Linked DNA regions of Phenylobacterium montanum. The protein of the gene in region 1 interacts with the protein of each later gene in a pairwise test. Links are inferred from orthologs where the notes say so. Each region holds a gene or a part of one and is shown on either strand. Other genes may lie near its edges.

Region 1 (9,398 bases):
CCGCACGAGATTGTGGGTCGAGGCCGCGACTCCGGCGATGATGAACTGCACCGCCATGGCGCAGAGGATCAGGCCCAGGATGCGCACGACGATGGTCATGCCGATGCGGCCCAGGGCGCGCGAGATCAGGCTGGTCATCCAGAACGACACCAGGATCGACAGGGCGATGGCGGCGATCACCCCAACGCCCGCCCCCATGCCCCGGATGCCGAAATCCTTGGCCTCGGCGGCATAGATCACCACGGTCGAGATCGCTCCCGGCCCGATCAGGAGCGGCATGGCGAAGGGCACCACCAGGCGTTCGAACCGGCGCCGGGCGTAGGCGCTGGTGGACAGGGGCTCGGCGCCCTCCTCGCTCTCGTCGGCGAAGCGGGCGGTGAAATCGTCGCGCACCATGTCGAGGCCCAACAGGAACAGGAGGATGCCGCCGGCGATGCGGAAAGCCGGCATGGAGATGCCGAAGAACTGCAGGATCGAGAGACCGCTGAAATAGATCAGCGTCAGAAACACCAGCGAGAATAGGGCGATATAGGCAGCCAGCCGCCGCCGGCCGGCCGGGGTCGCGCCCACTGTCGCCGCCGCGAACAAGGGCACGTTGCCCACCGGGTCGATCAGGGCGAACAGGGCGACGAAGAAGTTGACCGAGAGTTCTGCAAGGCTCATGTTTTTGTCTTAGCCTAAATCCTCGAAATCCGCGCCGCCCCGCTCGTTCGAAACGCCGGGTCGCGCGCCCGTACGCTACGGAGCCCTCGATGACCCTCGCCGCCGCCCGCCTGCAGGACACGCCCGCCGATCCGCGGCTGATCATCCCGCTGGACCTGCCGACACGCGCTGACGCCGAGGCCATGGTCGAGCGGCTGGGCGATGCGGTCAGCTACTACAAGATCGGCCTGCAGCTTCTGGCCGGCGGCGGCATGGACATGGCCAAGGACCTGAAGCGCCGCGGGCGCCAGGTGTTCCTGGACTGGAAGCTGCACGACATCGGAGCCACGGTGGAGAAGGCGACGGCGGCCATCGTCGCCACCGGCGCCTGCGATCTCCTGACCGTGCACGCCGAACCCCAGGTGATGGCCGCCGCCGTGCGCGGACGGGCCGGCGCGCTGGGGGTCAAGATCGTCGGGGTGACCGTGCTGACTAGCCTGTCGGAAGACGACCTGGTCCAGCTCGGCTATGGGCTGAAGGTCCGCGACCTGGTCGAGCGGCGCATCCGCCAGGCCCTGGATGCGGGCCTCGACGGGGTGGTGGCCAGCCCGCACGAGGCCGAGCTGGCGCGCCAGATCGGCGGGCCGGGCTTTCTGGTGGTGACGCCGGGGGTGCGGCCGTCCTGGTCCAAGGCCGACGATCAGGCCCGCGCGGCGACCCCGGCAGAGGCCCTGCGCGCCGGCGCCAGCCACCTGGTCTGCGGCCGGCCGATCACCGCCGCCAATGACCCGCGCGCGGCGGCGCTCAGCGTGGTGCAGGAGATGGCGGAGGCCTGAGTCTCTTCTACCAGTGGCCGCCCTTGCCGCAGCCACAGCCGTGTCCGCCATGACCGCCGATCCCGACGTGGACGGCGATATTGGCCGAGACGCTGGCCTGGGCCGCCGCAAAGGCGTTGGCGCGGGCGAAGGCCCCGGCGTTCGCCGCCCCCGAGCCCTGGGCATAGGCGAATCCGCCGCCTCCGCCTCCGCCGCCCACATTGGCGGGGCCGACCCCGCCGCTGAGCCAGAGGTCCGAGACCTGGACCTCCTGCGGCGGCGGCGCTTCAGGCGCGGGGCGCCATTCGCTGGGGCCCTCGACAATGTGGTCGATGATCACCTTCTCGCGCACGATGGTCCGCACATGGGTCAGGTGGTGACGAACGGCGTGCGGCCGGCAGCAGCACGCCGCACGCGGATGGGCGCTGGCGGCTGAGGCGCCCGCCGCCGCCAGGGCGAGGACGAACAGGGGCGCTAGTCTGGCGAGCTTGAACGGCATGGCCGGCTCCGGGGCTTGGTCGCTGTCCGGTCTACGCACCTGTGCGCGACCCTGCGAGTCCATACGCGCCTGGGGTGAACGGCGATCAGAAGTCGACAGCGATCCCTTTTCGCTCCCAGTCGCCGAACCGCGTGGGTTCGGGGCCTGCCGGGCCGCCCCGTTCCTCGACCTTTTTCGCCTCTTCGGCGACCAGCCGGCGGCGTTCCGCCGCCTCTTCCAGCGCCCGCTGGGCGGCCGGGCTGAGCGGCTTGTCGGGGGCGGCGTGTTCGGGAAGTTCCGTCATGGGCGGATTTTGCGCCCTTTTTGCTTGATTGTCAGCGGCCTTTGGGGGCACGGGGCGCGGATGAAACCCCCTCGCCCGTCCGGCCCACGCCGCCCACGCCCGACGCCCAACGCCCGCAAGCCCAGGCCCAAGCCGGACGCCGCCCATACGGAAACACCCCTCGGCGAAGGCCTGGACGCCCGCCGGGCGGCGCTGGACCTGGTGGCCGCGGCGCTGGATCACCGCGGCGGGCTCGAGGAGGCCCTTGTGCGCAAGCCCTTCGCCGGGCTGGAGCTGCGCGATCGGGCCCTGGCGCGAATGACGGCCATGACCCTGCTGCGGCGGCTGGGCGCGATCGACCGCCTTTTGGACGCCAAGCTGGCCAAGCCGCCGCCGGAGGCGGTGCGTATGCTGTTGCGCCTGGGCGCGGCGCAGCTGTTGTTCATGGACGTCCCCGCCCACGCGGCGATCGACACTACCGTGCGCCTGGCTGGCGCCGCCGAAGCCACGCGGCCGTTCAAGGGCCTAGTCAACGCCGTGTTGCGCGGTCTGCAGCGCGACGGGGCCCCCGACGCCGACCCCGAGGTCCTGGCCCCCGGCTGGCTGTTCGCCCGTTGGCGTGCGGCCTATGGCGAGGCGGACGCCCGGGCCATGGCCGCGGTGATCGCCGAGGAGCCCCTGACCGACCTCAGCCTGCGCCAAGCCGAGGGCGCCGGCGAACTGGCGGAAGCCCTGGAGGCCGAAGTCCTGCCCGGCGGGTCGCTGAGGTCGCAAAAGCGCGGCGACGTCGCCGACTGGCCCGGCTATGCCGAGGGCCGTTGGTGGGTGCAGGACGCGGCCGCCGCCATCCCCGCCCGGCTGCTGGCCATCCAACCCGGCGAGACGGCCATCGACCTTTGCGCCGCCCCGGGCGGCAAGACCCTGCAGCTCGCGGCTGCGGGGGCCAAGGTCACGGCCCTCGACCGCTCCGCCCAGCGGCTGCGCCGCTTGACCCAGGCCCTGGAACGGACTGGCCTCACCGCCGAGGTGGTCGCCGCCGAAGCCGAGCGTTGGGAGGATTCGCGCCGCTTCGACGCCGTCCTACTGGACGCGCCCTGTTCCGCGACGGGCACCTTCCGGCGGCATCCGGATGTTCTCTGGGGCACGCGCCCCGGCGACATCGCCAAACTGGCGGGCGTGCAGGCGCGGCTCATGGACAGCGCCGCCGAACGGGTGAAGCCGGGGGGGCGGCTGGTCTATTGCGTCTGTTCGCTGGAGACCGAAGAGGCCGAGGCCCAGGCTGAGGCCTTCCTGGCGCGGCATGAGGATTTCGCCTTGGCCCCGGTCCAGCCCGGTGAAGGTGGGGCGCCCCAAGGCGCGGTCACCAAGGCCGGCCTCCTGCGGGTGCTGCCGCACCAGCTGCCGGGCGGCGCCGACGGCTTCTTCGCCGCCCGGTTCGTGCGCAAGGCCTGAAGCCTCAGCCTCGCTGCCGCTTGAGCGCCACATAGAGCGCCCCAGCGCCGCCGTGGTGGCGCTGGGCTTCCGAGACCCCGGCGACCAGGGCCCGCAAGGGCGGCTCGGCCAGCCAGTGGGGGACCATGCGGCGCAGGACGCCGTCGCCCAGGGCGCCCTTGCCGGTGATCACCAGCACCGCCCGCCAGCCGTCCTCTGAGGCCCGGGCGATGAAACCGGTCAGGGCCTGGCGCGCGCGATCCTGGTCGAGGCCATGCAGGTCTATGCGCGGGCCAAGTTCCTGTTCGCGGACGATACGGCGCTTGCGGCGGGGCTCGATGCCTTCGAGCGGGCCGTGCCTCTTGATCTGTGGCCTGGCGGCCGGGGCCGGTTGTGGCGCGACCGCCGGCAAGGTTTCGGGCTTGGTTTCGAGCGGCAAGGCCGTGGGGAAATGCCGCCCCGGCGCCGGCCGCACGGTGGCGGCGACCTTGGCCCAGATGTGGGTCTCCTCCGGACGCAGCCTGCGGGTCACTGGGTGGCCGAGCCGACAGGAGCCAAGGCGTAGAGGCTGAGCACATGGCGCACCCGGCCCGCTTCCAGCCCTGCGGCGGCGCCGGCGCCGATATAGAGATCGGCCCTGACCTCGCCCTTGATCGCCCCGCCGGTGTCGAGGGCCATGGCGATGCGGCGATAGGCCGGCATGGCGCCGTTCAGGGTCGGGGCGACGGCGTCGATCCAGTAGAGCCCGCCCATGGCATGTCTCGCGGGATCGACCGCCAGCGAACGCCCGGGAATCAAGGGCACGCCCGCCGTTCCGACCGGCTCGGCCCCATCATCGGCCTCCAGGCGGAAGAACACATAGCGCGGGTCCTGGCGCATCACGGCGTCCGCTTCCGGCCCGCGATGGACGGCGAGCCAGTTCCGCACCGCCTCGGCCGAAGCATCCCCCGCCGCCAGGGCGCCGCGGTCGCGCAGGATGTTGGCTACGCCGACGAACGGCCGGCCATTGTTGCCGGCATAGACCGCCTTCAGCCGGCGGCCTTCCGGCAGGCGCAGCACGCCTGAGCCCTGGATCTGCAGGAAGAACAGGTCCTCGGGCCGCATCCAGGCCAGGGGCGCGTCCGCGGGCGCGGCCTCGATCGCCGCGCGGTCGGGATAGGGGACCAGCTGGCCGCCGACGATGCGGCCGCTGATCTTGCGGCCGGTCAGGGTAGGGTCGAACTGGCCAAGGTCGATCAGCACCAGGTCGGCGGGCCGCGCGCGCACCGGGGCGGTGAACTCTCCACGGCGGCTGGCGCGGGCCTCGTATTCCGGGGCGAAATAGGCGGTCAGGAGGCCGCCATCACCGACCGGCTCGGCGCGGAAATTGGCTTCAAGGAAATCACGCGCAGCGGCCTCGCCCAAGGCGCCGACGTTCCGGGCCCTACGGCAGGCGGCGGCCATGTCCGGGTTGGGGGCGACGCTACAGCCGGCCTCGAAGGCCAGCAGCGCGGCGGCGTGGTCCTCCTGCGCCCAGCCGGGAAGATCGGCGAGGTGCAGGCTGAGCCGCGGCGGCGGCGTCGATCTGGGCGGCGCGGCCGGCGGGGCAGGGCTTGGGGCAGGCTGGGCCGGCGGGGCGGGTATGGGCGGCGGCGCAACCGGCGCAGGTGGGGCCGTGGCGCAGGCGGCCAGGATCGCGAGAGCGGCTGCGATCGCCGCCAGCCTCCAGCATCGCCCCATGCTCACGCCTCCGCGGCGTCGACGCGGACCAGGGTCCAGTTGGGGTCGCGGCTGGTGAAATAGCGCTCGAAGGTCCAGATCTCGGCGGTGCGGCGCTCGTCCACAGCCTCGCCTTCGGGTCCATGGGTGCGGCTGCGCAGCTCCGCAAGGAAGCGCACCTTGGCCCGGGCCAGGTCGCCGACCACCTCGGCGAAATCAAGGTCGGTGCGGGCGGGGTGCACGAACTCGACCGTCTCGTGGCGGTTCTCGGCTGCGCGGGCCGCGATCACGGGGTCGAAGCGGGCGAACACCTCCTCTGAGACCAGGCGGCGAAGGGTTTCGCGGTCGCCCTCGGCGAAGGCCTTGACGATGGTCTCGTAGGCGATGCGGGCGCCGTCGAGGAATCGTCCGATGTCGAAGCTGGCGTCGCGGGCGCGGATGGCGGCGACACCCGCCGGCTGCGGCTCGGCCTCGGCCTCCGGCTGCGGCGCCGCCGGCGCGCCGACGCGGTGCACCGGCGCGGTCAGGCCATCCTCGGGCTGGCGCCCGACGCGCCGGCCCAGCACAGCGTAGAGCTGGTAGAGCACCACGGCGGCCAGCACGGCCAGGATGAGCAGTTCCAAGACTTGCACGGCGATACCGAGTCAGCGCCCGTCGCGAGCGAAGCCAACGCCCGACGGACTGGGTTCTATATAATCCGCGCCTCGCGCCGCGTCAGGCGCCGCGTTGCGCCGCGTTCGTGCGCGTGATAGCAGCCCCGCTTCATGCCTCCAAGGCGCGCCGCCCGGTTTGCGGTGCGTCAAGCCATATGGAACTGTCCCTTTCATGACCGACACCGAAACCCCGGCCGCCGCCCCCGCCGAAGGCCCGGGCATGCGCGTTCTCGCCCAGTTCATCCGCGATCTGTCGTTCGAGAACCCGCGCGCGCCGGAATCGCTGCGCGCCGGCGGGGTCCAGCCGCAGATCGAGCTCGGCGTCGAGATGAACGCGAGGGCGCGGCCGGACGGTCTCTACGAGGTCGACCTGAAGCTGAACGCCACCGCCAAGGGCACGGCCGAAACCGTGTTCCAGGTCGAACTGGTCTATGGCGGCCTGTTCCAGATCACCGGCGTTCCGGAGACCGAGCTGGAGCCGGTGCTGCTGATCGAATGCCCGCGCTACCTGTTCCCCTACGCCCGGCGAATGATTTCGGACCTGACCAGCGAGGGCGGGTTCCCGCCGTTCATGATCGACCCGATCGACTTCGTGGCGGTCTATACGGCGCGTCAGGCCCAGTTGGGCGGCCAGCCGGTCGGGCAGGCCTGACCCGTACTATTCCACCGCCACCCCCCAGCGCGCCCAGATCGCGCCGGACTTGATGGTTCCCTTGATGAAGGCCTCGTGCGCCGCGCGCTCCTCCTCGGTGGAGCGCGGGGCGAGCGGACGAGGCCGCGGGCCGTGGCTGACGGCGGCGACGCTCGTCGGGCCGGCCGTGGTCCGGCGCTGGGCCTGCTGGGGCGCCAGGTCCAAGCCCCGCTCCTTGCCGCCGCGCAGCTCGAGATAGACTCCGGCCAGCAGCTGGGCGTCCAGCAGGGCGCCATGCTTGGTGCGGTCCGCCAGCGAGATCTTGAACCGCTTGCAGAGCGCATCCAGCGAATTGTACATGCCCGGGAATTTCTTCTGGGCCAGGGGCAGGGAGTCGATCCAGCGCGACTCTTCGAGGATCGGTCGGTTCGCCCGCTTCAGCTCGTGATTGATGAAGCCACGGTCGAAGCCGGCGTTGTGCGCGACGAGGCTCGCATCCCCGATGAATTCCAGCAGCGCGTCGCAGACCTCCGGCTGGTGAAAGCGCGGCTTGTCGGCCAGGAAGGCCAGGGAGATGCCATGCACCCGCTCGGCCTCGGGATCGATTTCGCGGTCGGGGTGGATGTACTTATGGAAGGTCCGGCCGGTGGGCAGGTAATCCACCAGCTCGATACAGCCGACTTCGATCAGCCGGTGGCCGGTCTTCGGGTCGAGGCCGGTGGTTTCGGTGTCGAGGACGATTTCGCGCAACATCCCATGATCATTGGGACGCTTCGCCGCCGGCTTCAAGGGCTCGCCTTGAACGCCATGTGGGCGATTTCAGCGCCGCGAGCACCTCGGCCACCTGAGCTCGGGCGGCTTCCAACCCCTGGCCGGTCTCGATGACGAAGTCGGCCCGGGCGCGTTTTTCCGCATCGGGCTTCTGGCGGGCGAGGATGGCGTCCAGCTTTTCCGGCGCCATCCCCGGGCGGGCCAGAACCCGTTCGCGCTGGAGGTCGGCCGGGGCGGAGACCACCACCACCGCATCGACATTGCGCTCGCCGCCGGTCTCGAACAGCAGGGGGATGTCCAGCACCACCACCTCGGCGCCGTCGGCGCGGGCCTTTTCGAAGAAGCCGCCGCGGCTGGCCCCCACCAGCGGGTGGACGATGGCCTCCAGCCGCTTCATCGCCGCCTCATCGCCCAGGACACGCTGGCCAAGCGCTGTACGGTCCACCGCCCCGTCCTTGATCACGCCGGGAAAGGCCGCCTCGATCGGGGCCACCGCCGCGCCCCCTGGCGCGTAGAGGGCGTGGACGGCGGCGTCGGCGTCATAGACCGGGGCGCCAGCCTCGGCGAACATGGCCGCGGTGGTCGACTTGCCCATGCCGATGGAGCCGGTGAGGCCGACGACGATCATGCATCCTGCTCCAGGGCGGCGAGGGCCAAGGCGCGCACGTCGACCCCCGCGGGCGGCGCCTGGCCGAAAAAGGCTTCGAACGACGGCGCGGCCTGCAGGATCAGCATCTCCAGCCCGTCGACCACCGGATGGCCGGCGCCCGCCGCATCCTCCAGCAGGCGCGTGGTAAGGGGCCGATAGACCATGTCCATCACCGGCGCGGAAGCCGGCAACGGGTCCAGCTCGATCTCCAACGGCGCCTGCCCCTCGAGGCCGAGCGAGGTGGCGTTGACCAGGGCGCCGGCGTCGTCCAACAGGCCGGGCAGTTCCGACCAGGCGTGGGCGGACACCGCTTCGCCCAGGGCGTGAGCTATGGCTTCGGCCCGCCCCTTGGTGCGATTGACCAGCCGGACCTTGGGCGCGCCGGCCAGGACAAAAGCGGCCGCCGCCCCGCGCGCAGCCCCGCCCGCGCCCAGGATCACGACCGGCGCCGCTGCCGGATCGAAGCCCGACGCCTGGCTGGCGAAGGCGCCCAGGAGGCCCTGGCCGTCGGTATTGTCTGCCTGGACCGAGCCGTCCTCGGCGAACAGCAGGAGGTTTGCGGCTCCCGCCAGTTGCGCGCGCGTGCTCGCCACGTCGGCGGCGGCGAGCGCCGCCTCCTTGAACGGCAAGGTGACGTTGATCCCGGCCAGGGACGAGCCGCGCAGGCCCTCGACCAGGTGCGGGAACCCTTCCTCGCTGGGGCTCAAGGCCAGATAGGCGCCGTCGATCCCGGCTGCGGCCAGCCAGGCGTTGTGGATCAGGGGGCTGAGCGAATGCCGGACCGGCCGCCCGACCACGGCAGCGAGGCGGGTGGCGCCGGAGATCCCGCTCATGACGCGATCGCGCCCTGCTCGCGCAGGAAGGCCAGGAGCGGCAGGAGCGGCAGGCCCAGAATGGCGAAATAGTCGCCCTCGATGCGCTCGAACAGCTGCGCCCCGGCGCCCTCGAGATGATAGCAGCCGACCGAGGACAAGACCGCCTGGCCGTGTCGCGCCAGGTAGGCGTCGAGGAAGGCGTCGGAAAAGTCGCGCATGGTCAGGGTCGAGCTTTCAGCGTGTCGCCAGACCACCCGCCCCTCCTCGGCCACGACCAGGCCGCCATGCAGCTGGTGGGTGCGGCCGCGCATGGCGACCAGCCTTTGGCGGGCCTCGTCCACATTGGCCGCCTTGTCGAACAGCTCGCCGGCCAGGTCCAGGGTCTGATCCGCGCCGATGACGAGGCCGGTCGTCTTGTTCGACACTGCCACGGCCTTGGCCTCGCCGAGGGCCTCGGCGATCGCCTTCGGCCCTGCGCATTCAGCCAGCATGCGCTGCTTTATGGCGTCCTCGTCGACGCCGGAGCTGACCT
Region 2 (10,677 bases), 3.2 Mb from region 1 along the record:
CACCACGAGAAGTCGGTGACACAGCGCGCCACGCCCAAGAGCCGCCTGTCGCGCCGTCGCCGTGCGGTCATGATAAGGTTCGCGTGTGCCAGCATGCGGCCGATCCGCACCGCGTCATCCAGCGGCCGTGTCGCGCCCAGGCCGGATTCCGCCAGCACCTGGCTGAACTCGGCGACGGACAGGTCCTGCTCGCGAGCATAGGCCACCTCGGCGTCGGTCATCACGTTCCTCCGACTGCATTCTCTAACCCGGATCGCGCCGGCTTGACAGTGCCACAACCTTTGCGGGATGCTTGGGCCGTCATCGAGCCTGGCGGGCAAGAATTCGCCAATGAACCTCAGGACGAGGCGAATAGAGATCGCCCTGCGTCCAGGTCGAAGCTAAACTTCGGCTGGTTTTCGATGCGGGCGGACCAAGCGCCGATTGTGGGGCGGAAGTCGTGAGCGCAGAAGCTGAAATCCAGGCGGCGCGCCTGCGCTCGGTTTTCGAGCGCCTGGCGGTCACCTCTCTGGTCACCGTGGTCAACGCGGTGCTGATGGCGCTCGTGCTCCAGCGCCGCGGCGCGACGCCGGGCCCCTGGATCTGGCTCTCTCTGGTTTTGCTGCTGGCGGCGACGCGCACCTTCTCGGGGCGCCTGTTCGAGGACGATGCGGATCGCAGCCGGCGCCTCCTGCACTGGACCGCGGTCTCGGTGCTGGGTTCGGCGGCCTCGGGCGCGCTCTGGGGCCTGGGCGCGGCTTTCCTGTTCCCGCCGGACGAGACCGGCCAGTGGCTGTGGATCTTCCTGATCGCCGGCATGTGCGCCGGCGGCGCCTCGCTGCACGCCGCGCATCTGCCGACCGCCCTGGCCTTTGTGGTCCCGGCCTGCGCGCCCCTGGCCGTGCGCCTGGCGCTGGAGGGTTCGGCTTCGCGCATGGCCGCCGCAGCCATGATCGTGGTGTTCATGGTCGCCATCGCCTTCACCGCCGGCCGCTTCGCCCGCCAGTTCGGGCAGGTCCTCAGCCTGCAACTGGACCTCGAGCGCCGCACCGCCGAGCTGGACCAGACCAACCGCCGCCTTCGGGCCGAGATCGAGCAGCACCGCGCCACCGCCGACAGCCTGCACCAGGCGCAGAAGATGGAGGCCCTGGGCCACATCACCGGCGGCATCGCCCACGACTTCAACAACCTGCTGACCGTGATCAGCGGCAGCCTCGACCTGATCAGGAAGCGCGCCGCCGGCGACGAGACCGTGCAGCGGCTCAGCGCCGCCGCCACCCACGCCGCCAAGCGCGGCGCCCAGCTGACCGGCAGCCTGATGGGCTTCGCCCGCAAGCAGTCGCTGCACCCGGCCGTGATCGACGTCGGCGCCCTGATCGTCGAGTTCGCGCCCCTGCTGCGCCGGGCGGCGGGGGAGGCGATCGAGGTGCGGCTGGACCTGGCCGGCGACGTGGCCGACGCCTATGCCGACGCCGCCCATTTCCAATCGGCCATCCTGAACCTGGTCATCAATGCGCGCGACGCCATGCCGAACGGCGGCGTGGTGACGGTCTCCACCCGCAACGCCGCCCTGGGCGGCTCCGACGCGGTGCTGGACAGCGAGGCGCGCCAGGGGCGGGCGGTGGTGGTCAGCGTGCGTGATCAGGGCGCCGGCATGGCGCCCGAGGTGCTGGCCAAGGCCTTCGAGCCCTTCTTCACCACCAAGCAGGCCGGCAAGGGCACGGGCCTGGGCCTGGCCCAGGTGCTTGGGTTCGCGCGCCAGTCGGGCGGCTACGCCACCATCGACAGCGCTCCGGGGCAGGGCTGCGAGGTCAGCCTGGTGCTGCCGGCCCTGGCCTCCACCGGCTCGCAGCCGGCCAACGAAGCGGGCGCGGCCGAACCGGCGGCGCCGGGCGCCCCCCTGACCGTGCTGCTGGCCGAGGACGATGCGGCGGTGGCGGCGATGCTCCGCGAATCCCTGGGCCAGATGGGCTGGGAGGTGCTGACCGCCGCCTCCGGCCGCGAGGCCCTCGACATCCTGGGCCGCCGGCCCGAGGTCCAGATCCTGGTCGCCGACGTGGTCATGGCCGGCGGGGTCAGCGGGGTCGAGCTGGCCCGGGCCGCCGGGCGCCTGCGCCCGGGCCTGCCGGCGGTGCTGATCTCCGGCTATCCGGGCGAAGCCGCCGGCGCCGACGAGTTCGAACTCCTGCAAAAGCCCTTCACCCACCAGGACCTGGTCGACCACGTGCGCGCCGCCCTGGCCGCGCACGGCGCGAGCAAAGACGAAGCCCCCCGCGCCACGGCGTGAGGGCAATGAATGCTCCGCTCTTCCTGGCGAAGGCGCTGAGTTTGGCGGCTTTGCAGAATATCCTCATCCTGAGGCGCCCGCGCAGTGGGCCTCGAAGGACGCAGTGGTGAGGCCGTGCGTCCTTCGAGGCCCGACGCTTCGCGCCGGGCGCCTCATGATGAGGAAGTTTTTGGACTGCAAAAAAGAATCGTCATGGTGAGGAGCGGCCCGAAGGGGCGCGTCTCGAACCACGCACGAGCTTCGCGACGGCGCCAAAAAAGGGTGATTCCATGCGCATCTTTGTGGTCGCGGCCGCGCTCTGCCTCGCCGTCACGGCTCCGCCGCCAGCCTCGGCCGCCGACTCTGCGCCGCAGGCGCCGCCCGAAACGATCTGGCGCGACGCCCCCGACGGCGGGCTCGAGCACCTGCAGTCGGGCCTGGCCTGCCCGCGCAGTCTCGGCGAATATGATCGGCGCACGGCGTTCGTCTTCGACAATTTCGGCCTGGACGTCGGCTGCGACTACCAGGCGCGCGAAGCGAGCGTGACCCTCTACCTCACCCGTCGGACCCAGGGCGGCTTGGACGAGGCCATGGCTGAGGCCAAGCGCGAACTGGTGCAGTTCGGCGCCGCCGACAACCCCCAACTGCTGACCGAGCAGCGCTATGACGAGGCCGGCCACGCCTGGACCACCGCCCTCTACGCTAAGGACGGCGGGCGCCATTCGGGCATCTGGATGACCGACCTCTACGGCTGGACTCTGGAATATCGTGCGACCTATTCCCTGGCCGTGGAATCCCAGGTCCAGGCCGACCTCAAGGCCTTCACCGCCCAGATCGCCTCCACCGCGGGCACACGCCTGGCTCTCTGCGCCAAGCCGGCTCCGCCCGAGCGGCATGGCGCGGCGGCCCCGGCGACCAAGGACGACTCAGCGACGTCGCTGATGGACGCCCTCGTCGGCGCCGCCGCGATCCAGACAGCGGTGCAAGACAAGCACGCCAAGCCAAAACCCGTCCTCTGGTGCGTCGAGCGCCCGCTAAAGATCGAAGGCCATGGCGCCCTCTACTGGCGCGGGGTGGACGAAACCGGCGCCGACGCCCGCACCGACCAAGTCACCGCCCTGACGATCAAGACCACGCCCGGCCTTACCGTCACCCCCGACACCATGGGCGGCCTGATCGAGGCCCTGGGCAAGAAGGACGGCGACGACGCCCCTCCGCGCTGGGTCGCCGTCCTTGAGGCCAAGAGCCAGTCGACCATCTTCGGCTACTTCAATGGCCGTCCGACGCCCGAGGTCCTGGCCGAACTGTTCGGCCGCATCATGGCCGGCAAGGCCAAGCCCCTGGCCAGCTACGACGCCAGCCGCAAGAACATCACCATCACCATGCCGAAGGAGTGAGGGGGAGGGCCGTGGCGGCCGCGAACGAAGCCGTGTGTCCGGCCTTGACGCGGAACAAAACCAGAAATAAGAACAAAAAAGCAACCCGCTTTCCACAGGGGATTCACATGGTTCGGATGGCTTGGGACGGTCTGGCGCTTGCTTCGGTGGCGAGCTTCGTTTGGATGATGCTGGCGGTGGTTCAGCACGTGGGCTGAGTCGCGGCGCGGGCGTCGGAACGGGAGCGCGGCTGATGGCCGAAGGCGGGGACCTGGGCTTTGTGCATCTTCGGGTGCGGTCGGCCTATTCCCTGCTGGAAGGGGCGATCAAGGCCGACGCCATCGGCAAGCTGGCCGCGGCGGCCGACATGCCGGCGGTGGGCATAGGCGACCGGGCCAACCTGTTCGCGGCCCTGGAATTCTCCAGCTACACCAAGGACGCGGGCGTGCAGCCGATCGTCGGCTGCGCCCTGCCGGTGACGGGTATCGGCGACCGGGCCCCCGACAAGTGGGCGCGCATCCCCACGGTGATGCTGCTGGCCCAGAACCAGGCCGGCTATCTGAACCTGATGGCCCTGACCTCGGCCGCCTTTCTGGAGATCGGCCCTACCGACGACCCGGGGGTGGCCTGGAGCAAGATCGCCGAGCACGCCGAGGGCCTGCTCCTCCTGTCCGGCGGGCCGGACGGGCCGATCGATCCCCTGTTCGCGCTGGGCCGGGCGGCCGAGGCCAAGACGGCGCTGGCCGAGATGCATCGGGTGTTCGGCGAGCGCTTCTACGTCGAGCTGCAGCGCCACGGCCAGCCGCGCGAGGCCCTGGCCGAGCCGGGCCTGGTGGCCTGGGCCTATGACCAGGACGTCCCCCTGGTCGCGACCAACGACGTCTATTTCGCCACCCCCGACATGCACGAGGCGCACGACGCGCTCTTGTGCATCTCCGACGGGGTGTTCGTCGGCCAGGAAGAGCGGCGGCGGATCACCGGCGAGCACTATTTCAAGTCCTCGGCCCAGATGCGCGCCCTGTTCGCCGACCTGCCCGAGGCCTGCGACAACACCCTGGACATCGCCCGCCGCTGCGCCTTCCTGGTCAAGAAGATCGACCCGATCTTGCCGCGGTTCGACACCGGCGCCGGCCGGTCGGAGGCCGAGGAGCTGGCCCACCAGGCGCGTGAGGGCTTGGCCGCCCGCCTGGCCGTGCATCCGCTATCGGCCCCGCGCGAGGCCTATGACGAGCGGCTGGAGCGGGAGATCGGGGTCATCACCCAGATGGGGTTCCCCGGCTACTTCCTGATCGTGTCGGACTTCATCAAGTGGGCCAAGACCCACGGCATCCCGGTGGGGCCTGGCCGCGGTTCGGGCGCCGGCTCGCTGGTGGCCTGGGCCCTGACCATCACCGACCTGGACCCCCTGCGCTTCGGCCTGCTGTTCGAGCGCTTTTTGAACCCCGAGCGGGTGTCCATGCCCGACTTCGACATCGACTTCTGCCAGGAGCGGCGGGAGGAGGTGATCAGCTACGTCCAGCGCAAGTACGGCGACGACCGGGTGGCGCAGATCATCACCTTCGGCACCCTTCAGGCCCGGGCTGTGCTGCGCGACGTCGGCCGGGTGATGCAGCTGCCGCTGGGCATGGTCGACCGCCTGGCCAAGATGGTGCCGAACAACCCAGCCAACCCGACCACCCTGGCCAAGGCCATCGAGATCGAGCCACGCCTGAAACAGGCCCGCGACGAGGACGACAACGTCCGCCACCTCCTGGAAGTCGCCCTGCGCCTGGAAGGCCTCTACCGCAACGCCTCGACCCACGCCGCCGGCGTGGTGATCGGCGACCGGCCCCTGACCGAGCTGGTGCCGCTCTATCGTGACCCGCGCTCCGAGCTGCCGGCCACCCAGTTCAACATGAAGTGGGTCGAGAGCGCCGGCCTGGTGAAGTTCGACTTCCTGGGCCTGAAGACCCTGACCGTGCTCGACCGGGCGGTGAAGCACCTGGCGCGGCGCGGGGTGTCCCTGCACCTGGACCAGCTGCCCTTCGACGATGCGCCCACCTACGAGCTGATGACCCAGGGCCAGACCGTGGGCGTGTTCCAGCTGGAAGGGCAGGGGATGCGCGACACCCTGCGCAAGCTGCGCCCCGGCTCGATCGAGGACATCACCGCCCTGATCTCGCTCTACCGCCCGGGGCCGATGGACAACATCGACGCCTTCGTGGACTGCAAGTTCGGGCGCAAGCCGATGGACACCCTGCACCCCTCGCTGGAGCCGGTGCTGAAGGAGACCTACGGCATCATCGTCTACCAGGAACAGGTGATGCAGATCGCCCAGATCCTGGCCGGCTATTCCCTCGGCGAAGCCGACCTTTTGCGCCGCGCCATGGGCAAGAAGAAGAAGGAGGAGATGGACCAGCAGAAGGTGCGGTTCGTCTCCGGGGCCAAGGAAAAGAACGTCCCCGAAAAGCAGTCGGGCTCGATCTTCGACCTGGTGGCCAAGTTCGCCGGCTACGGCTTCAACAAGAGCCACGCCGCCGCCTACGCCCTGGTCGCCTACCAGACCGGCTGGCTGAAGGCCAACTGCCCGGTCGAGTTCTTCGCCGCCTCGATGAGCCTCGACATCTCCAACACCGACAAGCTGGCGGTGTTCTACCAGGACGCCCGCCGCGGCGGGGTCACCATTCGCGCGCCCGACGTCAACCGCTCGGGCGCCGACTTCGAGGTCGAGGAGGGCGAGGTGCTCTACGCCCTGGGCGCGGTGCGCAACGTGGGCCTTGAGGCCATGAAGCACCTGGTGGCCGTGCGCGAGGAGGGCGGGCGCTTCCGCGACCTGTTCGATTTCGTCGAGCGGGTCGATCCACGCCAGGTCAACAAGCGGGCGATCGAGAACCTGGCCCGGGCCGGCGCCTTCGACAGCCTGCACCCGAACAGGGCCCAGATCGTCGACAACGCCGACGCCCTGATCGCCTATGGCCAGAGCATGGCCGCCGAGCGCGCCTCGTCCCAGACCTCCCTGTTCGGCGGCGAGCAGGTCGAGGCCGGCCGCCCGCGCCTGATGGCCCGCGAGCCCTGGACCGCCACCGAGCAGCTGGACGAGGAACTTGCCGCGGTCGGCTTCTACCTGACCGGCCACCCCCTGGAAGGCATGCTGGAGATGCTGCGCCGCAAGCGCACCACGCTTCTCACCGACGCCCTGGTCCAGGCCGAGGCCGGGTCCGAGGCCTTCCGCATGGCCGGCGTCGTGCGCCGCCGCCAGGAGCGCGCCTCGGCCAAGAGCGGGGAGAAGTTCGCCTTCGTCACCCTCTCCGACCCCACCGGCGAATACGAGGTGCTTTTCCCGCCCGAATCCCTGCGCCGCTGCCGCGAGGCGCTGGAACCGGGCCGGTCGGTCTCGGTGCGGGTGCGGGCCAAGTCCTCCGACGGCGAGGTGCGCTTCTTCGGCGACGACGCCGAGCCCCTAGACAAGGCTATCGAGAACATCCAGGCCAGCTTGCGCGTCTATCTCTCCTCCGCCTCGGCCGACATGGAGGCGCTGAAGAAGCGCCTGCAGCCTGTCGGCGGCGGCGGGCCCAGCGGCCCCAGCGGGGAGGTGGTGCTGATCGCTGGCATGGGCGCCGGCCGCGAGGTCGAGATCAAGCTGCCCGGCCGCTTCATGCTCGACTCCGCCGTCCGCGGCGCGCTGAAGACCGCGCCGGGGGTGAGCTATCTGGAGGAGGCGTAGGCCGTTACTACCGGTCCCCGGATAGCGCCTTGAGGATCTCGGCCTCGCCGCAGACGCCCAGCAGCCGGCCGTTCTCGACCAGCAGCACGGGATGGCGGTTGGCCTCGCAGATCTTGATGATGGCGCTGAGCGGCAGGCCGGCTTCGGCCAGGATCATGCTGTCGGGGCGGATCGGGCCGCCCTGGGGCTCGTGGCGCAACAGCACCCGCTCCTCGCCCTCGACGTGGCAGGCGAGGGGGTGGCGGTCGGCGTCGAGCTCGAGGCGATAGCGGCGGCGGCTGTCGAGCCACACCCCGCCGGCCTCGGCTTCCAGGTCGTCAACGCCGCGCATGACCGTGGCGCCGGTCAGGACCGACAACGGATTCATGTGCCGCACGAACTGGGCGACATAGTCGTTGGCCGGCCTGAGCACGATGTCCTGGGCGTCACCCGTCTGGACGATGCGGCCGCCTTCCATGATGGTGATCTGGTCGCCGAGCTTCAGCGCCTCGTCCAGGTCGTGGCTGACGAAGATGATGGTCTTCTGCACGCTCTCCTGCAGGCTGATCAGCTCGTCCTGCAGTCGGCTCCTGATCAGCGGATCGAGGGCCGAGAACGGCTCGTCCATCAGGAGGATGTCGGCGTCGGTGGCGAAGGCCCTGGCCAGGCCCACGCGCTGCTGCATGCCGCCACTGAGTTCCTGGGTCTTGCGGTCGGCCCATTCGGCCAGGCCCACCAGCTCCAGCTTCTCGTCGACGATCCTGCGCCGCTGGGCCTTGTCCATGCCCTGGAATTCCAGGCCCAGGCCGACATTGTCGCGCACGGTGCGCCAGGGCAGCAGGGCGAACTGCTGGAACACCATGGCGATCGACTTGCGGCGCACTTCGCGCAAGGTCGGCGCGTCGCAACTGGCCACATCGACCACGCCGCCCTGGTGGCGAACCAGCACCTGGCCGCGGGTGACGCTGTTCAGGCCGTTGGCGGCGCGCAGCAGGGTGGACTTGCCTGAGCCGGAAAGACCCATCAGCACCGAGATCTCCCCGGCCCTGACGGTCAGGTTGGCGCCGGCGACGCCCAGAACCACCCCGGTCTCAGCGGCGATCTGGCTGCGGGTGGAGCCGGCCTCCATCAGCGAGATGGCCTTGGCCATGGCCGGGTCGCGCGCGCCCTTGCCGGCCTTGCCGAACAAGATGTCGACCTCTTTGAACTCGACCGCGGTGGTCACGTCGCCGGCTTCCTGGCGAGGGGGCTCATCGGTGAGGGCCGCCGCGTGAACGTTCATCAGACCCCTTTCAGCGCCAGGTTCTCGGGATCATAGGGCGAATCCGGGATCACTGTCGCGCGGTGTCGTTCCCCGAGGATGCTGATCTCGAGTTCTGTGCCGATCTCGGCCAGATCCGGCCGCACCATGGCCAGGGCCAGCGACTTGTTCACCCGCCAGCCATAGCCGCCCGAGGTGGCGCGGCCGACCAGCGCCTCGCCCAGATAGATCGGCTCGGAACCGCGCGCGTCGGCGTCGGTGACGCCATGCACTTCCAGGGTGACCGCCTTGTTGGCGAAGCCGCGCGCCTTCCAGGCGGCGAGGGCGTCCTTGCCGTGGAAGGTCTGCTTCTTCATGGCGATGAAGCGGCCGAGGCCGGATTCCAGCGCTGCGTATTCGATCGAAAGCTCGCGCGGGATCAGCTTGTAGGTCTTTTCCAGGCGCATGGAGTCCATGGCGCGGATGCCGAAGGGCTTAAGGTCGAATTCGGCGCCGGCCTCGAACAGCTTGTCGAAGATGTAGTTCTGCATCTCGATCGGGTGGTGCAGCTCCCAGCCCAGCTCGCCGACGAAGTTGACGCGCAGGGCCTTGGTGTGGGCCGCGCCGATGTCGATGTCCTTGCCGGTCAGCCAGGGGAAGGCCTCATTCGACAAGTCGGCGTCGGTGACCTTGGCCAACAGCTCGCGTGAGCGCGGGCCGGCCAGGACCAGCACGCCATATTGCGTGGTGATCTTCTCGATCCGCACCGAGCCGTCGGTCGGCATCGCCTTGAGCAGGTAGTCGTAGTCGTGCCGCTCCAGGGCGCCAGCCGAGACCAGGTAGAAGCTCTGCGGCGCCTCGCGATAGACGGTAAACTCGGCCCGCACCCCGCCCTTGGCGGTAAGCAGGTAGGTCAGGCTGACCTTGCCGACGTCCTTGGGGATGCGGTTGGTGAAGAGGTTGTCCAGCCACGCCTCGGCGCCCGGCCCCGAGACCTGGAACTTGGCGAAGGCCGACATGTCCAAAAGGCCGACCTTTTCGTGCACATGCCGGCACTCGGCGCCCACATGCTCGAAATAGTTGGAGCGGCGGAAGCTCCACTTTTCGCGGATCGGATCGCCTTCCTTGGCGGGTTCGGGGTGGTTCTCGTTCAGGATCACGTCCGGCTTGTCGAGGTCGGCCTCGGTCAGGGCGTAGCCGGCGGGGGCGAACCAGTTGGGCCGCTCCCAGCCAAACACCGAGCCGAACACCGCGCCGAGGGCCTTCATGCGGTCATAGCAAGGGGTGCGGCGCAGGGGCCGCGCACCCGTGCGCTCCTCGTCCGGATAGTGGACGGTGAAGACCTTGGCGTAGGCCTCTTCGTTCTTTTGGCGGAGGTAGCCTTTGGAGGCGTAGTCCCCGAACCGGCGCGGATCGACACCCATCATGTCGATGGTCGGCTCGCCCTCGACGATCCAGTGGGCCAACTGCCAGCCGGCGCCGCCGGCGGCGGTGACGCCGAAGCTGTGGCCCTCGTTGAGCCAGAAGTTCTTCAGCCCGTTCCAGGCCGGGCCGACGATCGGGCTGCCGTCGGGGGTGTAGGCGATGGCGCCGTTGAAGATCTTCTTGATGCCGACCTCGGCGAAGGCCGGCACGCGGGCGATGGCCGCCTCGATGTGCGGGGCCAGGCGGTCCAGGTCCTCCTGGAACAGCTCGTATTCCGATTGCGGGTCCGGCCCATCAACATAGCAGCAGGGCGCGCCGACCTCGTAGGGGCCGAGCAAGAGACCGCCGGCCTCCTCGCGCATGTAGTAGGAGGCGTCGCTCTCGCGCAGCACGCCCATTTCCGGCAGGCCGGCCGCCTTGCGCGCCTGGATCGCCGGGTGGGCCTCGGTGACGATGTACTGGTGCTCGACCGGGATCACCGGCACGTCGAGGCCGACCATGGCCCCGGTGCGGCGGGCGAAGTTGCCGGTGGCCGAGACCACGTGTTCGCAGGTGATGTCGCCCTTGTCGGTCGAGACCACCCACTCGCCGTTCGGCTTCTGGGTGACGCCCGTGACGGTGGTCTGGCGATGGATGGTGGCGCCGCGGCTGCGGGCCCCGCGGGCCAGGGCCTGGGTCAGGTCGGCCGGCTGGATGTAGCCGTCGTCGG
Region 3 (9,613 bases), 420 kb from region 1 along the record:
CAGGCGCCGACCCATGACCAGCTCGCGTCCCTGCGCGAAACCCTGGGGGAACTGGAGGAGGGCCGAGCGAAGTACGACCGCTTGATCGCCGCCTGGATGGCGGGCGATACGGCCGGGATCCGGGCCGAGGCCGTGGACCCGCTGAAAGAAGAGGCGCCCGGTGTCTACAAGGCGCTCGTGGTCGACCGGAACCGGCGCTGGGTGAAGGTGATGCAGAGACGCCTGGCGCAGCCCGGAGTCAGTGTGATGGTCGTCGGGGTCGGCCACCTGGTCGGGCCCGACAGCGTGCCGGCCATGCTACGCAAGCAGGGTCTTGTGGTGGAGGGTCCTTGAATAGTCATGCACAGGGCCATGCACACACGATTTGACGGCGACGCTTCAGACCCGATTGACCCGGCGTGGCGCTTCCCGTATATGCCCCTCCTTCTGATTTTCCGCGGCGGTTTGAACTCCGTCGCCCCGTCCGTTCCGAGGCTCTAGATCCATGGCCAATAACCCCGGCGCCAAGAAGGCGATCCGCAAGATCGCCCGCCGCACTGAGGTCAACAAGTCCCGCCGCTCGCGCGTGCGCACCTATCTGCGCAAGTTCGAAGAAAGCGTCGCCAGCGGCGACGTGGCCAAGGCGAAGGCCGCCTTCGTCGAGGCGCAATCCGAGCTGATGCGCGCTGTCGGCAAGGGTGTGGTGCACAAGAACACCGGCGCCCGCAAGGTGTCGCGTCTGGCCGCCCAGCTGAAGAAGCTCGCGACCGCGTAATAACGTCCAACCGGGCGTTAACCTTCGAGAAAATCTAAGTAATTCCAGCCAAGCCGCTGGGCCTATATGGTCTTGCGGCTTGGTTGGCGCGTGGGGAATTGTTCCGTGAACAGAAGCCCAAAAACGAGTTTTCCTTGCCCGTTGAGGGACTACTTAGAGTCAATCGAAATATCCGTCGACGGCGCGAAGAATCCCGGTTGACCGGGCTTTGGCGCCGGCTAGCATGGCCTCACAGGATGTTTCCATCTCAGTACGGAAGAATGGCGCCGGCGGTGTAGTGCAACCGCCGGACGAGGGGAATTTTGCGTGAATCATAGAGGCTCGGCCGTTGCGGGAACAGGCCGGACCAAGACCGGTTTCGGGGTGCTGGCGATATGACGATGAACTATTCGGGAGGGATGACCAGTCTTGCCAACCGGGGGGGCGGCGAACTGGAAGCGGTCTGGGCCAAGGCCTCGGCCGCGCTCAAGAGCGAGATGAGTCAGGACACCTTCAATTCCTGGCTGGGCCAGGCGGGGGTGCGTGAAAACGCCGCAGGGGAGCTCTATCTGGTCACGCCGACGGGGATCGCGCGAGACTGGGTGCGGCGCAACGCCTGGCGGCGGGTGACCGAGCTGTGGTCGCAGTACGATCCTCAGCGCCGCGCTCTGGAACTGCGCTCGCGGGCGGAGCTGGACACTGCGGCGCCGGCGCAAGACAGCGCTGGCGCAGCCAGCCCGGCGCCGGCGCCCAAGGCCCCACTGCAGGCCCTGGCCAGCCCGGCGGCCGAAGAAGCCGAAACGGCGCCGCGCGCGCCCGGGTTGCAGGAGCGCTTCCGCTTCGACACCTTCGTACCCGGCCCGGCCAACGAATTCGCCCACTCGGTGGCGAAAAAGGTAGCCTGCTGGAGCGACGGCCACTTCAACCCCGTCGTCTTCCATGGCCCCTACGGTTTCGGCAAGACGCACCTTCTGAACGCCATCGCCTGGGAGGCCATGCGCGCCTCGCCCGGCCGCAAGGTGATCTACCTGACCGCCGAGCGGTTCCTGCAAAGCTTCGTGCGGGCGATGATGGACCGCACCGGCCCGGCCTTCAAAGACGAGCTGCGCGCCGCCGACCTGCTCCTGATCGACGATGTGCATTTCATCGCCGGCAAGCAGTCGAGCCAGGAGGAACTGTATCATACCCTCGCCGCCCTGACCCAGGACGGCCGCCGGGTGGTGTTCACCGCCGACCGGGCGCCCAACGACCTGACCGAAATGGATGCCCGGCTGCGCTCGCACCTTCAGGCGGGTCTGGTCTGCGGTATCGAGCCGGCCGACCGCACGCTTCGCCTCGGCATCCTCGAGCGCAAACTGGTCCAGCTCGGCCGGCCGATGGGCCAGCCTGGCCTGAACGCCCGGCCCGAGGTGCTGCAATTCCTGGCCGACCGGTTCACCGACAGCGTGCGCGAGCTGGAAGGCGCCCTGAACACCCTGGTCGCCCGGGTGGGCGAGCGGGTCGAAGCGCTGAACCTGGACGAGGCCCAAGCGATCCTTCGGCCCCACCTGCGCGGCGCCGAAAAGCGCATCACCGTCGACGACATCCAGAAGGCGGCGGCCGAGCACTACGGCATGAAGCAGGCCGACCTGATCTCGGAACGTCGCAATCGCGCCGTGGCCCGTCCGCGCCAGGCGGCCATGTGGCTGGCCAAGACCCTGACCACGCGCTCGTTGCCGGACATCGGCCGGCGCTTCGGCGGGCGCGACCACACCACCGTGTTGCACGCCGTGCGCCGCATCGAGGCCCTGCGCCAGGAAGACCCCCAACTGGCCCGCGACCTGGAAGTCCTGACCCGCAAGCTGCGGGGCTGAAGCCACCCCCCTTGGGCGGACGACGAGCCCCTTCTTCCGTCCGAACGGCGGGGGAAGGGGCTTGCTTGGCTTTGGGCGCCTGGCGAAGCGGCGGCCTTCCGCCGAATTGGTTTTGCGCCGCCCGAACCCTCTTCCCCGGCGTTGCTTTTCAGTTAATCTCCCCTCCCCTTTAAAGGGTCGCGGAGGAAGGAATCGCCGTCCGCGGCCGCAGATTCGGACGTCCAGATGCAGCTTACCATCGAGCGCGCGGCTCTGCTGAAAGCGCTGGGGCATGTTCAGAGCGTCGTCGAACGGCGCAACACCATTCCCATCCTTTCCAACGTGCTCCTGTCCACCAGCCGCGATGCGCTCGCGCTGTCGGCGACCGATCTCGACATGGAGATCATCGACGAGACGCCCGGCCGCGTTGACCAGCCCGGCCAGATCACCGCGCCCGCGCACACCCTCTACGAGATCGTCCGCAAGCTGCCGGAAGGGGCCGAGGTCGAGCTGCGCTACAGCGGCGAAGACCCACGCCTGACCATCGCGGCGGGCCGCTCGCGCTTCAACCTGCCGGTGCTGCCGGCGGGCGATTTCCCGGTGATGTCCTCGGACGGCCTGTCCAGCTCGCTCAGCATCGACACGGTCGACCTGATGCGGCTGATCGACAAGACCCGCTTCGCCATCTCCACCGAGGAGACCCGCTACTACCTGAACGGCCTCTACCTGCACACTGTCGTCGACGGCGGGGTGACCAAGCTGCGCGCCGTGGCCACCGACGGCCACCGCCTGGCCCTGGCCGAGATGCTGGCGCCCGAAGGCGCAGTCGGCGCGCCCGGCGTCATCGTGCCGCGCAAGACCGTGCAAGAGGCCCGGCGCCTGCTGGAAGACGCCGGCGAGACCGTCGAGCTGCAGGTCTCGGCCCAGAAGGTGCGCTTCGCCTTCGGCCGCGCCGCCCTGACCTCCAAGGTGATCGACGGCTCCTTCCCCGACTATGTGCGGGTGATCCCCAAGGACAACACCCGCATCCTGACCGTCGACAACGCCCTGTTCGCCCAGGCGGTGGACCGGGTGGCGACCATTTCGGCGGAGAAGAGCCGTTCGGTGAAGATGACGGTCGAAAGCGGCCGCATCGTGCTCACCGTGCGCAACATGGAGGCCGGCCAGGCGGTCGAGGAGATCGAGGTCGACTACGACGGCGAGCCCTTCGAGATCGGCTTCAACGCCCGCTACCTCTTGGACGTCTGCGGCCAGATCAAGGGCGAGACCGCCGAGTTCCGCTTCGCCGACCCGGCCTCGCCGACCCTGGTCCTGGACCCGGTGGACGCGGACGTGCAGTACGTCCTGATGCCACTGCGCGTGTAGAACCCCTGCCCAAGGGGAGGGGCCCTGCGCCCCTCACGCCATGACCCGCGCCGTCCTGCGCCAGCTGACCCTGACCGACTTCCGCGGCTATGAGCGCGCCGCCCTGCCCATGGACGGGCGGCCGGTCTATCTGTTCGGGCCCAATGGGGCGGGCAAGACCAACCTTCTGGAGGCGGTCAGCCTACTGTCGGCCGGGCGGGGCTTGCGCAACGCCGCCATCGCCGAGATCGGCCGCCGCCTGCCGGGCGAGGCCGCGGGCCGCGCCTGGGCCGTCGCGGCCGAGGTCGAGAGCGACCCCGCTGAGGAGCCGGTCCGCCTGGGCACGGGGACCGAGGCCCCCGGCGCGGCCCGCCGGCTGGTCCGCGCCCAGGGCGAGCCGGCGATGCCCGGTCGCCTGGCCGATCACCTGCGCCTGGTCTGGCTGACCCCGCAGCAGGACCGCCTGTTCCTGGAGGGCGCCAGCGAGCGGCGGCGCTTCTTCGACCGACTGGTGTTCGCCGCCGAGCCCGGCCACGCCGCCCAGGCGGCGTCTTACGAGAAGGCCCTGCGCGAGCGCGCCCGGCTCCTGGCCGAGGAGGGGCCGGACCCCGACTGGCTGACCGCGCTGGAAGCGCGCCTGGCCGAGGCCGGGGCGCGGATGGCCGAGGCCCGCGTCCGCACCCTCGTCGCGCTCAAGGCCGAGATCGACGGCCGGGCCGACCGGCCCTTTCCCCAGGCCGACCTGGACCTTACCGGCCCCTTCGAGCAGATGGCGCTCGCGGGCGCGCCAACCGAGGAGATCGAGGCCCAGATCGCCCGCGCGCTCTTGGCCGGGCGCCCACGCGACGCCGCCGCCGGGCGCAGCCTGACCGGCCCGCACCGCACCGATCTTTCCGTCCGTCATCGGGAAAAGGACCGCCCGGCCGCCGAATGCTCCACGGGTGAGCAGAAAGCCCTGATTTTGAACCTGGTTTTGGCCCAGGCTGCGCGACTTTCGGGTGCGAAATCCGCACCGAATCCTGTAGTGTTGCTCGATGAGGTCGCCGCGCACCTGGACCCGCTCCGGCGTGCGGCCCTCTTCGATGAAATCGAGGCGCTGGGCCTGCAGGCTTTCCTGACCGGGACCGAAGAAGCGCTGTTTAGCGACCTGAAGGGGCGAGCCCAGGGCGTTCATGTGGACGCCGCCAGTCTCGCCATTGTGGACGACGAATGACCGACCAAACCCCCGAGACCTACGATCCCTCCAACGGCGCCGACGACTACGGCGCCGACAGCATCAAGGTGCTCAAGGGCCTCGACGCCGTGCGCAAGCGGCCGGGCATGTACATCGGCGACACCGACGACGGCTCGGGCCTGCACCACATGGTCTACGAGGTGGTGGACAACGCCATCGACGAGGCCCTGGCCGGCTTTGCGACCCTGGTCGAGGTGACCCTGAACGCCGACGGCTCGGCCACCATCGCCGACGACGGCCGCGGCATCCCCACCGACATCCACGAGGGCGAGGGGGTCAGCGCGGCCGAGGTCATCATGACCCAGCTGCACGCCGGCGGGAAATTCGACCAGAACAGCTACAAGGTCTCGGGCGGCCTGCACGGGGTGGGCGTGTCGGTGGTCAACGCCCTGTCGGACTACCTGCTGCTGAAGATTTGGCGAAACGGCAAGGTGCACGAGATGCGCTTCGAGCGCGGCGATGCGGTCAGCCCCCTGGTGGTCACCGGCGAGGCCCCTCGGCGGGCCAATGGCGAGTACCTGACCGGCACCCAGGTCACCTTCATGCCCTCGCTGGAGACCTTCAGCCACATCGACTTTGACCGCAAGACGCTGGAGCACCGGCTGCGCGAGCTGGCCTTCCTCAATTCCGGCATCAGCATCAAGTTCTCGGACCTGCGCGACGCCGAGCCGTTCGAGGAGATCCTGTCCTACCAGGGCGGGGTCGAGGCCTTCGTGCGCCACCTGGACAAGGCCAAGACGCCGCTGATCAAGGCCCCGATCGTGATCCGCGGCCGCCGCGACAAGGTCGAGGTCGACCTCTCCCTGTGGTGGAACGACAGCTATCACGAGACCATGCTGTGCTTCACCAACAACATCCCCCAGCGGGATGGCGGCACGCACCTTTCAGCCTTCCGCGGGGCCCTGACGCGGATCATCACGGGCTATGCCGAAAGCAGCGGCGCGGCCAAGCGCGAGAAGGTCTCGGTCACCGGCGAGGACGCGCGCGAAGGCCTGACCTGCGTGCTGTCGGTCAAGGTGCCCGACCCCAAGTTCTCCTCCCAGACCAAAGACAAGCTGGTCTCCTCCGAGGTGCGCCCGGCGGTCGAAGGCCTGGTCGCCGACGGCCTCGCCACCTGGTTCGAGGAGCATCCCGCCGAGGCCAAGGCCATCGTGCAGAAGATCGCCGAGGCCGCCGCCGCCCGCGATGCGGCCCGCAAGGCCCGCGAACTGACCCGGCGCAAGTCGGCCCTCGACATCACCTCCCTGCCCGGCAAGCTCGCCGACTGCCAGGAGCGCGATCCGGCCAAGTCTGAACTGTTCCTGGTCGAGGGCGACAGCGCCGGCGGCTCGGCCAAACAGGCCCGCAACCGCGAGAACCAGGCCGTGCTGCCCCTGCGCGGCAAGATCCTAAATGTCGAGCGCGCCCGCTTCGACAAGATGCTGTCGTCGGAGCAGGTCGGCACCCTGATCACCGCGCTCGGCGCCGGGATCGGCCGCGACGACTTCGACATCGAGAAGATCCGCTACCACAAGATCGTCATCATGACCGACGCCGACGTCGACGGCGCCCATATCCGCACCCTGCTGCTCACCTTCTTCTACCGGCAGATGCCGGAGGTCTTGGAGCGCGGCTACCTCTATATCGCCCAGCCGCCGCTCTATAAGGCGTCCAAGGGCAAGTCCTCGCGCTACCTGAAGGACGACAGCGAGCTTGAGGCCTATCTGATCGACGAGGGCGTCGAGGGCGCGGTGCTCGAGCTCTCCACCGGCGAGCAGATCGCCGGCGCCGACCTTCTGGCCCTGGTGCAGACCTGCCGCGGCGCCCGCGCCAATATCGAGCGCCTGGCCGCCCGCGCCCCGGGTTTCGCGATCGAGCAGGGCGCCCTGGCCGGCCTGTTCGGCGAGGCCCCCGATCCGGAGGCGGTGGCGCATCGCATGGACCTCTACGCCGAGGAAGGCGATGGACCCTGGTCCGGGCGACAGGGCGAGGCCGGCGGCTTCGTCTTCACCCGCGTGCGCCGTGGGGTCACCGACCAGCTGGTGCTGGACGAGGTGCTGATCCACTCCGCCGACGCGCGCCGCCTGGCCGAGCGCGGCGCCAGTCTCGCCCAGACCTTCGCCAAGCCCGGCGTTTTCCGCCGCAAGGACCGCTCCAGCCCCGTGCGCGGACCACGCGACCTGGTGGACGCCATCTTCGAGGCGGGCCGGCGCGGCCTGTCGATCCAGCGCTACAAGGGCCTGGGCGAAATGAACGCCGACCAGCTGTTCGAGACCACCCTCGACGTCGACGCCCGCACCCTCTTGCAGGTCAGGGTCAACCATGCAGACGACGCCGACGACATGTTCTCGCGCCTGATGGGCGACCTCGTGGAGCCGCGCCGCGAATTCATCCAGGACAACGCCCTGGACGCCGAGGTCGACGTCTGATCGCCAACGCCCTTGTTCATGCCTCAGGATTTCTGAAGGTGTGAGTAGCGCGCCTGGGCAATGGAATCCTGACGCGGCGAGCATCTCTTGACCGTCTACCATCAGGTTTTCTATCGGTATCGAGCGAAAATGTCGGCTGCCGCCGCCGTTCCCTGAAGCCTGCGCCACCCCATCTGTGCGTGCACCATGATGCATGACAGCAAGGAGGCTGTTCCCATGAGCAAGCTTGCAGGCAAGATCGCCCTGATCACCGGCGGCACCACCGGCATCGGCGCGGCGACCGCGAAACTGTTCCAGGCCGAGGGAGCCACGGTGGTGGTCACCGGCTCCAGCCCGGCCTCGGTCGAGGCGGCGCGAGCGGCCCTGCCGGGCGTCGAGGCGATCGTCTCCGACGGCGCCGACATCGCCGCCACCAAGGCCCTGGTCGACCATGTCAAGGCCAGGCACGGACGCATCGACGTGCTGTTCGTCAACGCCGGCATCGCCAAGTTCGCCCCGGTCGAGGCCGTGGACGAGACCTTCTACGACAGCCAGTTCGACCTCAACGTCAAGGGCGCCTTCTTCCTCCTGAAGCATGCGATCCCGGCCATTTCGGACGGTGGGTCGATCATCCTCACCGCATCGGTCGCCGGCGCCAACGGCGGCCTGGGCGGCGGCGAGGTCTATGGCGCCACCAAGGCGGCGCTGCGCTCGTTCGGCCGCACCTTCGCCCGGGCGCTGACCCCGCGCGGCATCCGGGTCAACACCGTCAGCCCAGGCCCGGTGGTCACGCCGATCCTGGACCGGGGCGGCCTGACCCCGGCGCAGAAGGAAGCCTTCATCGAGGGGGCCAAGGCCCGCATCCCGCTGGGCCGCACCGGTGAGCCGGAGGAGGTGGCCCGCGCCGCCCTCTACCTCGCCGCCGACGCCACCTACACCACCGGCGCCGAGTTGTTCGTCGACGGCGGCCTGATTGATCTCTAGGCCGGCCAAAGCTTCATGCTGGATAGTCCAGGCTGGGATACCAGTCGGTCCCGCGGCCTTCTGGGGTCAGGTCCAGCACCAGCCACAGGGGCGCAGGGTCCGGCGCGCCCCTGGGGTCCTGGCCCGGATCGGCCGTCGAGCCGGTCATCTCTCCGGCCCAGAAGTGGCGGATGGTCCCGTCCCGGCGGGTGAACACGTTCTGGGCCGGAACCTCCGCCCCATCGGGCAGCAGGCCGCGGTAGTCCCGCGAATAGGCCCCGCTCAGGTCCTGATAGAGCCGCAAATGCCGCCAGCCGCGCTCCCGCTTCCAGGCCGTCAGCCGCTCCAGCGGCGAGCGGGCGACCACCGCCAGCGAAACCCGCTGGCCGATATCGGCGGCGTTGCCCTCCCAGGCCGCCAGCAGGTTGGTGCACATGGGACAGGGCCGGCGCCGCTCGGGCCCGAACATGTAGCTGTGGATCACCAGGCTGGACTTGTCCTGGAACAGGCCCGCCAGATCGACCTCGCCCTCCTCGCCCAGGAAGCGATAGTCGCCGATGACCGGGGCGCCCGGCGGCAGGGCGCGCCGCTTGGCCGCCACCCGCTCGATATGCCGGCGAAGCTCGATCTCCTCGGCCAGCAGGGCCGTCCGCGCGGCGCGGTATTCGGCGCTTTCGCCGGGAATGCGCACCGGATTGTCCCGCGCCAGGGCGGCGGCGGGCGTAAGCGTCTGGGTTTCGAAAGCCATGGAACCTCTCCGCTGGAGGACTATCCACCAAGGACGTATGGGCCTGCCGCGCGCCGACAAGGGCCGTGACCCAAATTCGCCACAGCCAGCTTGGCGCTTGAGCCGCGGCCCGCAACAGCGTTTCATAGGCCGGACGCCGCCTTTGGGGAGCAGCCGGCCCGTGCGCCAATCCGTTGTCGTCATCGCCGCCCTGGCCGCTGTGCTGGCAGGGCCGGCCGCGTGGGCGGCCGATCCGCCGGATGGCGCCGCCGTCTCGCCCGCATCCCAGACGGAAAAGGTGCATTCCAGCCTCGACCAGGTGTTCGGACCCGGCCAGTGGCGCCAGACCAGCGGCTATCGCACCCGGGCCCAGGAGAACGCCCTGCGCCGCCG

What was found.
Region 2: the proteins of dnaQ (region 1) and dnaE interact in binary tests that used the Escherichia coli proteins (3 or more experiments, as listed by UniProt). The link is inferred for Phenylobacterium montanum from one-to-one orthologs.
Region 3: the proteins of dnaQ (region 1) and dnaN interact in binary tests that used the Escherichia coli proteins (3 or more experiments, as listed by UniProt). The link is inferred for Phenylobacterium montanum from one-to-one orthologs.

Annotation. Positions count from the first base shown.
Region 1 is NZ_CP073078.1:3,646,307-3,655,704, reverse strand. The notes cover bases 5,522-8,248. They hold dnaQ (DNA polymerase III subunit epsilon), read right to left. Parts: upstream 7,385-8,248; coding sequence 6,659-7,384; downstream 5,522-6,658. Other genes in these bases: aroE (shikimate dehydrogenase), read right to left, coding at 8,027-8,248; coaE (dephospho-CoA kinase), read right to left, coding at 7,392-8,030; secB (protein-export chaperone SecB), read left to right, coding at 6,173-6,652; timA (TIM44-related membrane protein TimA), read right to left, coding at 5,522-5,979. Outside these bases: KCG34_RS16475 (MarC family protein), read right to left, coding at 1-663; pyrF (orotidine-5'-phosphate decarboxylase), read left to right, coding at 753-1,478; KCG34_RS16465 (hypothetical protein), read right to left, coding at 1,486-1,956; KCG34_RS16460 (DUF1674 domain-containing protein), read right to left, coding at 2,042-2,239; KCG34_RS16455 (RsmB/NOP family class I SAM-dependent RNA methyltransferase), read left to right, coding at 2,300-3,670; KCG34_RS16450 (Smr/MutS family protein), read right to left, coding at 3,675-4,181; KCG34_RS16445 (MltA domain-containing protein), read right to left, coding at 4,178-5,368; more of timA, read right to left, coding at 5,371-5,521; more of aroE, read right to left, coding at 8,249-8,884; KCG34_RS16415 (Maf family protein), read right to left, coding at 8,881-9,398. UniProt on the Escherichia coli protein: DNA polymerase III is a complex, multichain enzyme responsible for most of the replicative synthesis in bacteria. The epsilon subunit contain the editing function and is a proofreading 3'-5' exonuclease.
Region 2 is NZ_CP073078.1:401,477-412,153, forward strand. Bases 3,519-7,524 are described here. They hold dnaE (DNA polymerase III subunit alpha), read left to right. Parts: upstream 3,519-3,874; coding sequence 3,875-7,324; downstream 7,325-7,524. Other genes in these bases: KCG34_RS01955 (hypothetical protein), read left to right, coding at 3,519-3,642; sidA (cell division inhibitor SidA), read left to right, coding at 3,654-3,839; choV (choline ABC transporter ATP-binding protein), read right to left, coding at 7,332-7,524. In the rest of the region: KCG34_RS01945 (GNAT family N-acetyltransferase), read right to left, coding at 1-221; KCG34_RS01950 (ATP-binding protein), read left to right, coding at 440-2,266; more of KCG34_RS01955, read left to right, coding at 2,536-3,518; more of choV, read right to left, coding at 7,525-8,585; KCG34_RS01975 (GcvT family protein), read right to left, coding at 8,585-10,677. UniProt on the Escherichia coli protein: DNA polymerase III is a complex, multichain enzyme responsible for most of the replicative synthesis in bacteria. This DNA polymerase also exhibits 3' to 5' exonuclease activity. The alpha chain is the DNA polymerase catalytic subunit.
Region 3 is NZ_CP073078.1:3,228,705-3,238,317, forward strand. What follows is about bases 1,929-4,870. They hold dnaN (DNA polymerase III subunit beta), read left to right. Parts: upstream 1,929-2,811; coding sequence 2,812-3,930; downstream 3,931-4,870. Other genes in these bases: dnaA (chromosomal replication initiator protein DnaA), read left to right, coding at 1,929-2,586; recF (DNA replication/repair protein RecF), read left to right, coding at 3,971-4,870. Also shown: KCG34_RS14430 (TraB/GumN family protein), read left to right, coding at 1-333; rpsT (30S ribosomal protein S20), read left to right, coding at 485-754; more of dnaA, read left to right, coding at 1,153-1,928; more of recF, read left to right, coding at 4,871-5,122; gyrB (DNA topoisomerase (ATP-hydrolyzing) subunit B), read left to right, coding at 5,119-7,551; KCG34_RS14460 (SDR family oxidoreductase), read left to right, coding at 7,768-8,514; KCG34_RS14465 (DUF899 family protein), read right to left, coding at 8,528-9,241; KCG34_RS14470 (hypothetical protein), read left to right, coding at 9,402-9,613. UniProt on the Escherichia coli protein: Confers DNA tethering and processivity to DNA polymerases and other proteins. Acts as a clamp, forming a ring around DNA (a reaction catalyzed by the clamp-loading complex) which diffuses in an ATP-independent manner freely and bidirectionally along dsDNA.